Regions from separate parts of the Mesorhizobium sp. M0029 genome, predicted to be linked through region 2. Evidence: riboswitches for the same ligand, from Rfam matches in the RefSeq annotation. Region 2 holds a riboswitch; each other region holds the start of a gene.
What was found. Region 2 has a riboswitch for thiamine pyrophosphate ahead of thiB (thiamine ABC transporter substrate binding subunit). Riboswitches for the same ligand answer to the same signal wherever they lie in the genome.

Region 1 (3,922 bases), on a different contig from region 2:
CTTGGTCTTCATCCAATTACTCTGACGGCTGATCCACCTCGGTACGACTATCTTTCGGCGGAAAACGTTGAGGCAATCCGTGTCGACACTGGCAATCTCGAAGCGTTGGTCCGCGAAAGTTCGCGGCTGCGTGCTACCCACGACATTGCTGGCATTACTGGCTTTGCCGGGGACCATGAATCGATCTATGCGACAGTTGGCAAGCTTTGCCGGCATTTCGATCTACCGGGACCGAACCCTGAATCGATTGAACGAAGCTGCGACAAATTCAAGCAACGCCAACTCCTCGCGCAGGCCGGCGTTCCAATACCGGCCTATCGGTTGGCAGCGAATGCGGCGGAGGTAGAAAGCTCGGCTGCAGAGATCGGCCTGCCCGTGATTCTTAAGCCGGCAGTAGGCAGCGGCAGCATGGGTGTCCGATTGTGCCGCAGCCTCGAAGACGTAGCCGAACATACGACCCATCTATTGGGCGGAAAGCACATATGGCGGTCTACACCGAAAATACTCGTCGAAGAATTCGCACAGGGCCCGTTCTATAGCATTAATGTTATGGGGAATGAGGTCGTTGCGATTTGCGCCAATGACTTTGGTCCCCTCCCCCATTTCGTCATACGTGAGGTGACGTATCCGGCCCTGCTAACCGATCAGGAGCGTGAGCGCATCGCCGATGTTTCGCTGAGCTGTTTGCGGGCTCTCGGCCTTGGCTGGGGGCCAACTAACATTGAACTCCGGTGCACGAAACGCGATCCAGTTGTCATTGAAGTCAATCCGCGTCTTAGTGGCGCGCCCGACCCTCAACTGGTCCAGTTAGCTTACGGTGTCGACCTCGTCACCGAGCACATCAAGCTTGTCATTGGCGAGGAATGGGATCTGCGCAAAAAGCATTCGCATACTGCGGCCGCGCGATTCCTGCTTCCTGATCAAGATGGCACCCTCGACTGGATTGGTGGCGACACTCAGGCAGCTGCTATATCAGGTGTGGCCGAGGTCAAATTGAATGTTGAACCCAAGACACCGATCGTCAGGAAGGGGGATTTCCGAGACTGGATTGGACATGTCATTGCCACTTCGCCCAGCCGTGCTGAAACCGAGGGCGCCCTTCAGCGAGCGGTCGACTTGATCGAATGGTCGATCACCCCTTTTCCGGCGACAATAAGAGGTGATCGAGAGCACGATGTTTGTGGGGCGTTCGGGCGGCCCACCAGTTCTGTTCCGATCAGGCATTGACGGCTTAAGATCCTTGAAACGCAGCAGTTCCGTCTACGTCAATGTCACATCAAGTTTGACGAGGCAAATGCAGCTTTGGCCACACCTGCCTTGTCTCCCGCGGAACTTCTCCGCGACCCATGGCGAGGCCGTCGGCCCAATTTGGGCCCAATTTGAATGCCGCCCACCGCCGCCGCAGGACGAACATGCGCTTGACAAGACAACGCCGGCCCGTTCAACTTGAGGCATTCACCAGGGGAGTCCCGGCAAGGGGCTGAGATACTGCTGGCTTTCGCGGCGCAGTGACCCGTTGAACCTGATCCAGTTCATACTGGCGTAGGGACGGTGCAAGCGCTCTGCGGGAGTTCACGCCCGAGGTCCTGTTTCGGCAGGTCGACAGAAGCGTCTTTTCATCCTTCCGGCACAGAACTGGGTCTCCAATGCATGAGCAAAGGAGCCTCAAGATGAATGCCCTCACCCCAGCCGTCTCAACGGGGCCGCTGCCTGCTTCGCGTAAGATCCACAAGCCCGGTGCCATCCACCCGCAGATCAGGGCGCCGATGCGCGAAATCTCCGTCCATCCGACAGCCGGCGAACCGCCCGTCACCGTCTACGATCCGTCGGGCCCCTATACCGATCCGGCTGTCGAAACCAGCATCGAAAAAGGCCTGGCCCGGCTTCGCCACGAATGGATCTTGGCGCGCGGCGATGTCGAGGTCTGCGACGGCCGCCATGTCCGGCCGGAGGACAACGGATTCGCGACGGGCGAACGCCTGACGCCAGAATTTCCCATCCGCCACCGACCGCTCAGGGCCAAAGCAGGCAAGGCGGTGACGCAGCTTGCCTACGCGCGCGCCGGCATCATCACACCCGAAATGGAGTTCGTCGCCATCCGCGAGAACCTTGGTCGCGAGATCCTGCGCGGCAAGCTTGAGCGCGACGGCGAGGCTTTCGGCGCGACGCTGCCCGATTTCGTCACGCCCGAATTCGTGCGTGACGAGGTGGCGCGCGGACGGGCGATCATCCCCGCCAACATCAACCATCCCGAGAGCGAGCCAATGATCATCGGCCGCAATTTCCTGGTCAAGATCAACGCCAATATCGGCAACTCCGCCGTCACATCGTCGATGGCGGAAGAGGTCGAAAAGATGGTGTGGGCGATCCGCTGGGGCGCCGATACGGTGATGGACCTGTCGACCGGCCGCAACATCCACAACATCCGCGACTGGATCGTGCGCAACGCGCCGGTGCCGATCGGCACGGTGCCGCTCTACCAGGCGCTCGAAAAGGTCGGCGGCATTGCCGAGGATCTGACCTGGGAGGTCTACCGCGACACGCTGATCGAACAGGCCGAGCAAGGCGTCGACTATTTCACCATCCACGCCGGCGTGCGGCTGCATTACATCCCGCTGACCGTCGACCGGGTGACGGGTATCGTCTCGCGCGGCGGCTCGATCATGGCCAAATGGTGCCTGCACCATCACCGGGAGAGCTTCCTCTACGAGCACTTCGCGGAGATCTGCGACATCGCCAGAGCCTACGACGTCTCCTTCTCGCTCGGCGACGGCCTTCGTCCGGGCTCGATCGCCGATGCCAACGACGCGGCGCAGTTCGCCGAGTTGGAAACGCTCGGCGAGCTGACGCAGATCGCCTGGGCGAAGGATTGCCAGGTGATGATCGAGGGGCCTGGCCACGTGCCGATGCACAAAATCAAGGCGAACATGGACAAGCAACTCGCCGTCTGCGGCGAGGCGCCGTTCTATACGCTTGGACCGCTGACGACCGACATCGCGCCGGGCTATGACCACATCACCTCAGGCATTGGCGCCGCGATGATCGGCTGGTTCGGCACCGCCATGCTCTGCTACGTCACGCCCAAGGAGCATCTCGGCCTTCCCGATCGCAACGACGTCAAGATCGGCGTGATCACCTACAAGATCGCCGCCCACGCCGCCGACCTGGCGAAGGGCCATCCGGCAGCGAAAGTCAGGGATGATGCGCTTTCCCGCGCGCGCTTCGAGTTCCGCTGGGAGGACCAGTTCAACCTGTCGCTCGATCCGGAAACGGCGCGGTCCTTCCACGACCAGACTTTGCCCAAGGAAGCGCACAAGGTGGCGCATTTCTGCTCGATGTGCGGACCGAAATTCTGCTCGATGCGTATCTCTCACGACATCCGTGCCGAGGCGCAGAAAGAGGGCATGGCGGCGATGGCGGCGAAATACCGCGAGGGCGGTGATCTCTACCTGCCGGCGGACGAGACCGGGGCACCGCTCATACCTCAGCCACGTGAGCCATCATGAAGGTCTTGGTCAAAGGAGCGGGCGTTGCTGGCCTCACCGCCGCCTTCGAGTTCGCCGCACGCGGCGCGGCGGTTACCGTTGCCGAGACAAGGCCTGCCCTTGGGGGCAATGCGTCGTGGTTCGCCGGTGGCATGTTGGCGCCGTGGTGCGAGCGTGAAAGCGCCGAGCAGCCGGTGCTGGATCTCGGAAGCGACGCCGCCGACTGGTGGGACGCCGCAACGCCAGGCTTGGTAGCACGACGGGGAACGCTGGTCTTGGCCGCGCCGCGCGATGCGGGCGAGCTCGACCGGTTCGCCAGCCGCACGACGGGCTATCGGCGCGTCGAGGAAGATGAAATTGCCTTGCTGGAGCCCGACTTAGCCGGCCGCTTCCGCCGCGGATTGCTGTTCGCCGATGAGGCTCACCTCGACCCACGC
Region 2 (3,922 bases):
CGGGCGACGAAGAGCGCCGGTACGGCGGAAAGCAGAGTCGAGAGCGCAGCCTGCCAGAGCGTGAAGCGGACAACGCGCAGGAGATAGAGGTCAAAGGCGGACGCGGCGCCGGAAAGGTCGTGCGCGCCTTCGCGGATAAGGCCGGCGAAGGCGCCACCGATCAGCAGCGCGATTGCCGCAAGCGCGACAATGCCGGCCGTGATGCGGGGGTCAGAGGGATAGTGCGCACGCATTTCGCGCTATCCAACCCTACGGCGCACGTTCGCTGCTGACGCAAATATTTCACGGAAGTCGAGTTCCCGCCCACCCCTCTCTGGCCTGCCGGCCATCTCCCCCGCAAGGGGGGAGATTAGCAGCTTCGCTCCCCGCCCCATCCTCGCAGCGTTGGAGGTTGGCGAAAGCTTCCGAGCGCTTGATCTCCCCCCTTGCGGGGGAGATGGCCGGCAGGCCAGAGGGGGGTGTTCAAGCGCCATCCTGAATTCCTACTTGCTCATCACCGCCAGCCATTCATCCACCCAGGCCTTGCGATTTGCCGCGACCTCTTCCGGGCTGAACAGCAAGGTCTTCGCCGGCTTGACCAGCCTATCAAAAGCCGGATTGAGCGGCTTGTCGGTTTTCCCAGCCGGGAACATCCAGTTGGTCTCCGGAATGACATCCTGGAATTTCGGCCCGGTCATGAAGGCCAGAAACTTTGCCGCCAGCGGGTTCTTCGCGCCCGTGGTGGTGATGCCGGCGACCTCGACCTGCAAATACTCGCCTTCTTCGAACGACGCCGCCTGGAAGCGCCCGGTGTTCTCGGCCACCATGTGGTAGGCCGGCGATGTCGTATAGGACAGCACCATCGGCGCCTCGCCCTTGGTGAACAGGCCATAGGCCTCGCTCCAGCCGGGCGTCACCGTCAGCACTTTGCCCTTGAGTTTGGCCCAGGCTTCCGGCGCCTTGTCGCCATAGACCGACTTAACCCACAGCAGCAGGCCGAGGCCCGGCGTCGACGTCCTCGGATCCTGGATGACGATCTTGTCGGCGGCATCGCCCTCGACCAGTTCCTTCAGGCTCTTCGGTGGGTTCTTCAGCTTCTCGGTGTCGTAGACGACGGCGAAATAACCATAATCATAGGGCACGAAAGTGTCGTCGCTCCAGCCGCCCGGCACGTTGTTTTCAGCCACCGCGCCATGTGGGACAAACAGGCCGGAAGCCTTGGCTTCCGCGGTGAGGTTGGTGTCGAGGCCAAGCACGATATCGGCTTTGGTCGACGCACCTTCGAGCTTGACGCGATTGAGCAGCGCGACGCCGTCGGCCACCGAGACGAAGTCGACGCTGCAGCCACACTCGGCCTCGAATTCCTTCTTCACCTGGGGGCCTGGACCCCAGTCGGCAGTGAAACTCTCATAGGTATAGATCGTGAGTTTTTCCTGCGCGCACGCAGGGCTTGCCAGTAGCGAAACAGCAAGCCCAAGCGCTGGGACAAGACGGGACAAAAAAATGCGCATCGGCGCCTCCTTCATTCGTGTTGAAAGGAATTGAGGCGTCGGGCTGTCCGAAGCGTCTAATCCCTCCGCCGGTACAAACCGGATCAGGTTCAGCGGGTTGGCGAGACTGCCTCTCAGCCGGTCCGCGAAGATCGCGTCCGGCACCCCGTTAGAGCGTTTCGACACATAGGCCCGGCCAAGGTGCCACGCAAGTGGAAGTTTGCCCGAGCGTGATCCCGGAAAGTGGAATCCGTTTCCGGAAAAAGATCATGCTCCAACAAAGAGTGACGGTGCCGCTCGGCCTTCCGTTTCGTCGGCGGGGCTGGTAAGGGCCAGCGGATATGAGCACATTCACCATCCTGCTTGGCGGCGATCTCGTCCGCACGCCGCGGCTCGACCGCCAGGTCGCGGGCACGCGCGTCATCGCCGCCGACGCCGGCATCGATCATGCCCGCCTGCTCGGCGTGATGCCGGAGCTGTGGGTCGGCGATTTCGATTCCGTGCCGGCGGACCTGCCTGCCGATCTCGCCGCCGTGCCGCGGGAGGTGTTTCCTCCCGAAAAGGACAAGACCGATGGCGAACTGGCGATCGCGGCGGCATTGGAACGCGGCGCCACCAGCCTGGTGCTGGCCGGCGCTTTCGGCGGCAAGCGCGCCGACCACGCCTTCCTCCATCTGGCGCTCAGCCTGCGGCTGGCCGAGGCCGGCACAAAATTGCTGTTGACCAGCGGAGCGCAGGAAGGCGCCCCTCTGCTGCCTGGCAAGGCCGGCTTCGACTATGCCGACGGAACGCTGTTTTCGGTGCTCGGCTTTTCCGATCTTTCGGGCCTCACCGTGTCCGGCGCGAAGTGGCCGCTCGACCATGTCGAGGTCGTGTTCGGCTCGTCGCTGACCATCTCGAACGAGGTCAAGTCCAACACGACCGGGGGCGGCCTCGAAATCGCGCTCGGCCATGGCCGCGCGCTGCTGCTCGCCCACCCCTACCCCTTGCCTGAAAGCTGACATGGCCCCGCCCCTTCTCAACCTCGACGGCATAAGACTGACCTTTGGCGGCACGCCGCTGCTCGATGGCGCCGAACTGACGGCGTCCGCCGGTGACAAGATCGCGCTCGTCGGCCGCAACGGCTCCGGCAAGTCGACGCTCCTGAAGATTGCTGCTGGTCTGATCGAGCCGCAAGACGGCGAGGTCTTCCGCCAGCCTTCGGCAACGGTGCGCTATCTCCCGCAAATGCCCGACATGGACGGCTTTGCCAATGTGCGCGCCTATGTCGAGGCCGGGCTTGGGCCTGCCGACGATCCCTACCGCGCCACATATCTGATGGAGCATCTCGGCCTCGCCGGCACGGAGAACCCCAACGATCTCTCCGGCGGCGAGGCGCGCCGCGCAGCACTTGCCCGCGTCATGGCGCCCGAACCCGATATTCTGCTGCTTGATGAGCCGACGAACCATCTCGATTTGTCGGTCATCGAATGGCTGGAAGAAGAGCTTGTCCGGACGTCTTCGGCGCTGATCGTCATCTCGCACGACCGTCGCTTCCTCGAACGCGTCTCGCGCGCCACTGTCTGGCTCGACCGTGGCCAGACCCGCCGCCTCGACAAGGGCTTTGGCCATTTCGAGGAATGGCGCGACCTTGTGCTGGAAGAGGAAGAGCGCGAACAGCACAAGCTCGGCCGCCAGATCGTGCGCGAGGAGCATTGGCTGCGCTATGGCGTGACGGCTCGCCGCAAACGCAACATGCGCCGCCTGGGCGAACTGCAGACCATGCGCCAGCGTTTTCGCGGCCATCGCGGCGCCGAGGGCTCGGCGACCATGGTGGCCAGCGACGCCGCCGAATCCGGCAAGCTGGTGATCGAGGCCAAGAACATCGAGAAGAGTTTTGGCGACCTGACCGTGGTCAAGGGCTTCTCGACCCGCATCCAGCGCGGCGATCGCGTCGGCCTTGTCGGGCCGAACGGCGCCGGCAAGACGACGCTGTTGAAGATGCTCACCGGCGAGATGAAGCCCGATGCCGGCTCGGTGCGGCTCGGCACCAATCTGGAAATCGCCACGCTCGACCAGAAGCGCGAGGCGGTCGATCCGGCCGAGACCCTGGCGCAGTATCTCACGGACGGGCGCGGCGAAAACCTCGTCATCAATGGCGAGCAGCGCCATGTCGTGTCCTACATGAAGGATTTCCTGTTCAAGCCGGAACAGGCGCGCACCCCGGTGCGCGAGCTGTCCGGCGGCGAACGGGCGCGGCTGCTCCTGGCGCGTGTTCTGGCGCGGCCGGCCAACCTTCTGGTGCTCGACGAGCCGACCAACGATCTCGACATGGAGACGCTGGAACTGTTGCAGGAACTTGTCGCCGGCTTTGCCGGCACGGTCATCCTGGTCAGCCACGACCGCGACTTCCTCGACCGCACCGTCACCAGCATCATCGCCCCGGACGGAGGCGGCCGCTGGATCGAATATGC
Region 3 (3,922 bases), on a different contig from region 2:
CCGCCATAGGTCAGACCGTCGAGATTCCTGGGACTCTTGATCTCGCCGCGATCCGCGTTGAAGACCAACCGGCCGGTCTCCTGCTGGACCACGGCGTAGACCGCCTTGAGATCGGCGCCGGCAGCCCGCTGGGTGAACAGGCCGACGCCGGCAATGCCGAAATCGGCGATGCGGTTGGCGACCAGCGTGCCGGCGCCAGTATCGCCATAGGGCAGGATCTCAACATCGAGCCCGGCCTCGTGGTAGAACCCTTTGTCGCGGGCAACGAACAGGCCGACATGGTTGGTGTTGACCGTCCAGTCGAGCGCGACGGTGATTTTTTGCGTAGCCGCATGAGCGCGAGAGGCAAGCGGCAGTCCGGCAGCCAGCGTCAGCAGCAAAGCCTGCCGGCGTGTGAATTCGGTCATGAAAAACTCCTTTGAGCGGTCTGCGGGAACGAGGGCCGGTCAGTCCCGGGATTGAGCAGCGTGTCGAGGATGTCGGCTTCGAGCGCGGCGGCCTGGCGCGCGGCATCGCTGCCGGTGGTGCGCGGGCGCGGCAGCGGCACGGCAATCTCGCCGATGATGCGGGCCGGCCGCGCCGACATCAGATAGATGCGATCGGAGAGGTAGACGGCTTCGCGCACGTCATGGGTGATCAGCAGCGCCGTCCAGCGGTGGCGCTGCCACATGCCTTCCAGCCAGCGCTGCATACCCGCGCGGGTCAGTGCATCCAGCGCGCCAAAGGGCTCGTCGAGCAGCAGCATGTCGCGCTGCTGCACCACGGTGCGCAAAAGGGCGGCGCGCTGGCGCATGCCGCCGGAAAGCTCGGCCGGCCAGGCGCGCTCGAAACCGGCAAGGCCGAACTCAGCGAACAACGGCGCGACGCGTTCGCGCGCCGCCTTGCGGCCAAGACCCTGCACTTCCAGCCCCAGCGTCACATTGTCGATGACGCGCCGCCACGGCATCAGCGCGTCGCGCTGCGGCATGAAGGCGAAGGGGCTGCCCTGCAATGGCGCGCCGTCGAAGCGCATGTCGCCCTCGCCTTTCAGCGCACCGGTCAGCAACTGGAACAGCGTCGACTTGCCGGCGCCGGAAGGGCCGAGGATGGAGACGAACTCGCCGGCCGCGACATGAAGCGAAATGCCGGCGAGCACCTCAAGCGCGCCGAAGTTCTTCCTGATGTCCCGGAGTTCGAGCCGCGTCATTGACGGTTCTCTTCTGCAGCTTCAACCTTGCCGTCGCGGCTTTCGCTCCCTGCATTCTCCCAAGGCATGGCGAAGCGCTGGACGAGCACCGCAATGGCGAACAAGACAAGCGTGAGCGCGGCGCTGACGGCGACCGCGGCGAGCACCAGATCGGGCCGAAAGTTGTTCTTGGCATTGAGCATGTAGATGCCCAGCCCCTTCGCCGCCCCCGCATATTCGGCGAAGATCGCGCCGACGACGGCGTAGGTGATGGAGATGCGCAGCCCGGCGAAGAAATAGGGCAGCGCCGAAGGCAGGCGCGCCAGCCAGAAGATGCGCCAGCGCCCTGCCCCCATGGTGGCGAGCATCTGCGAAATCGCCTTGCTGGTCGCGGCAAAACCCTCGACCAGCGCCACCATCATCGGGAAGAAGGTAACGAGCGCCACAAGCAAGATTTTTGGCATCAGCCCGAAGCCGAACCACAGTACGATGAGCGGCGCAATCGCGACCAGCGGCAAGGTCTGGCTGACAATCAGCAGCGGAAACAGCGCGCGGCGCAGCGGGGCCAAGAAATCGACCAGCGCCGAAAGCACGAAGGCAGCGACCAACGAGCAGGCGAAGCCGGCTGATGTGGCGCGGATGGTGGGCAGCGTGTTGTCGGCAAGGGCAGCGCGATGCTCCCAGGCCTGCTGCAGCACGCGCGACGGCGCCGGCAGCATGGTGGGCGCAGCGCCACCATAGCGGGCGTAGAGCTCCCACGCCGCGAGGAGCAGGGCGGAGGCGCAGGCGGCGGGGATGGTCTTGGCGATGGCTGCGGCTAATCTCCCCCCTCGAGGGGGAGATGTCGCCGAAGGCGACAGAGGGGGTCGTCTCGCATAGAGCGCCCACGCCTTGCCGATGCGAAAAGGACGTCGGCGCTCCACGCGCTGGGACCCCCTCTGGCCTGCCGGCCATCTCCTGCTCGAGGGGGGAGATTCGTGGGCATCGCGGTCTTCGCCAATCGCCAATGGCTCCCCTCCTCTCTGTGCTGAGGTGTCAGAGGCATCTCCTCCACGCAATGGGTCAGATAAACCAGCCACGGCAATATCCTCAAGGAACGACGCTTGAGCCGCGGCTCAGACGGCGCTCGGGCTGTTCGCCGAGATCGTGATGTCGAGGGTGACGTGGCCGGCGCCGGGGCCGAAGCGGCAGAAGGCCTCGTTGAGCGTGGCAAACACCGCACCGGCATCGCCACGCAATTTGGTGCAGAAGTTCTTTGAGCGCTCAAAGACGCCGGACTGTTTCAGGAAATCGATGCAGCCGTAGATCTCGTCCATATGGTCGCCCGTGCCCATGACGTAGAGCGAGAACTGCGCCGCCACCGGCTGGCCGGTCGACGGCGTGGCCTGGACAGCGCGGATCGCGGCGATCTTGCGCTCGTCCAGCGGAATGGCGGGGCCGCCGGTCTCGTCGGAGCGGCAGATCGGATCGTCGGGCTCGCCCGGACAGCCGCGCGAGACCGCCGCCGAAAGCACGCAGTGCTTGCCGCTTTTGGCCGCCGCGACGAACAGGTCGCGCATGGCGGGAAACAGCACCTCGGGCGGCCCGACCATAAGCGTCGAGATGTCGTCGGTTTCGATCCGCAGCCGGTCGCGCCACGGATCGAGCGCGCCGAGCGCGCCAAGGATGACGCCGACGAAATCGTCGGTCATGGGATAAAGGGAAATCTGTGCGCCTGAAAACATCGCCCGCCTCGCTCCGCTGGTATTATCCAGATCAGCTTTAGGGTCCGAAGGCTTGCCGCCCTCATCTCAGCCCCGACCATACGGAGCACCCCTGTGGATGAGCGGGTTAAAGCATTGTTCGCGACATTGGGGAAGCCGTTTGTTGAAGGCACTGCGGCAAAGTGTTTTGGGCCAGACGGGCCGGGCGCCCGGGCGTTCAGAGCGACTCGTCAGTTCGTTGCGTTATGAGATTTCCACGAATTTCTTATAACTGCGTTGAAATTCAAGCTGATAAACGTAATTACAAGAAAACGGCAGAGCCTCCGCGCAGCCCTTACGGTTTCTGCATTTCCTTATCCGCGACCCCATCCGAACTGTGCTGCTGCGTCGCTAGGGCTTGCCTGTGCTGGTCCCCTCGCCCCAGCGCTACGCCATCCACAAGCTGATCGTCGCCTCGCGACTCGGGCCGAGCGCTGGCCAAGCGGGAGAAGGATCTCCATCAAGCGCGCCTGCTGACCCAAGCGCTCGAAGCCACGCGTCGCCAGGACGACCTTGCCTTCGCCTTCATGGACGCGTGGGACAAGGGCGAAAACTGGCGCGAGACGATCCGGCGCGGCCTGAACCTGTTCGACGCCGACACGAGGGAAACAGTCAACACCATCCTGGGAAAATCCCTCCGCGAAATTGGTGCGAGTCCTGAAGGATTCACGATGCGTGATTAGCTGAAGCGACCGCTGCTATATTCATTGTCATCGTCCCAACTGTACGAAATTGGCTTGACGCTCGTTCGTACATAAAGTACGATATCTCTTTTCGCAGAGAGGAATGTCCTTGAGCACAGCGAACCATGTTGCCTTCGCCGATCTCTCTCGTCCTTTGCTGTCACCCCCGTCATTGCCGCCGCCTTTGTTGCCGCCGCCTTTATTGCCGCCCCCTTTGTTGCCCTTGTCATTCGATCAGTGCGAACGCCTCGCCGGGGCCTGGCGAATGGCCAGCCAGGACATCGCCGACGACATCCGCTTCATCCGCCAATATCTGAAAGTCGTTGCCGAGA

Region 1: it holds a riboswitch for thiamine pyrophosphate, as region 2 does, so the genes downstream of both, thiC (phosphomethylpyrimidine synthase ThiC) here and thiB (thiamine ABC transporter substrate binding subunit) in region 2, are expected to answer to the same signal.
Region 3: it holds a riboswitch for thiamine pyrophosphate, as region 2 does, so the genes downstream of both, NKJ76_RS19555 (YkoF family thiamine/hydroxymethylpyrimidine-binding protein) here and thiB (thiamine ABC transporter substrate binding subunit) in region 2, are expected to answer to the same signal.

The regions. Positions count from the first base shown of each region.
Region 1 covers NZ_JAMYVF010000022.1:39,384-43,305, forward strand. Annotated here, with positions in the region: gene NKJ76_RS27360 (ATP-grasp domain-containing protein) at 1-1,227, shown strand, start outside; TPP riboswitch at 1,451-1,567, shown strand; gene thiC (phosphomethylpyrimidine synthase ThiC) at 1,671-3,506, shown strand; gene thiO (glycine oxidase ThiO) at 3,503-3,922, shown strand, end outside.
Region 2 covers NZ_JAMYVF010000008.1:211,816-215,737, reverse strand. Annotated here, with positions in the region: gene thiP (thiamine/thiamine pyrophosphate ABC transporter permease) at 1-233, opposite strand, end outside; gene thiB (thiamine ABC transporter substrate binding subunit) at 483-1,490, opposite strand; TPP riboswitch at 1,534-1,648, opposite strand; gene NKJ76_RS16195 (thiamine diphosphokinase) at 1,811-2,470, shown strand; gene NKJ76_RS16190 (ABC-F family ATP-binding cassette domain-containing protein) at 2,472-3,922, shown strand, end outside.
Region 3 covers NZ_JAMYVF010000011.1:171,667-175,588, reverse strand. Annotated here, with positions in the region: gene NKJ76_RS19570 (ABC transporter substrate-binding protein) at 1-407, opposite strand, end outside; gene NKJ76_RS19565 (ABC transporter ATP-binding protein) at 404-1,186, opposite strand; gene NKJ76_RS19560 (ABC transporter permease) at 1,183-2,025, opposite strand; gene NKJ76_RS19555 (YkoF family thiamine/hydroxymethylpyrimidine-binding protein) at 2,281-2,889, opposite strand; TPP riboswitch at 2,880-2,992, opposite strand; gene NKJ76_RS19550 (hypothetical protein) at 3,435-3,590, shown strand; gene NKJ76_RS19545 (hypothetical protein) at 3,856-3,922, shown strand, end outside.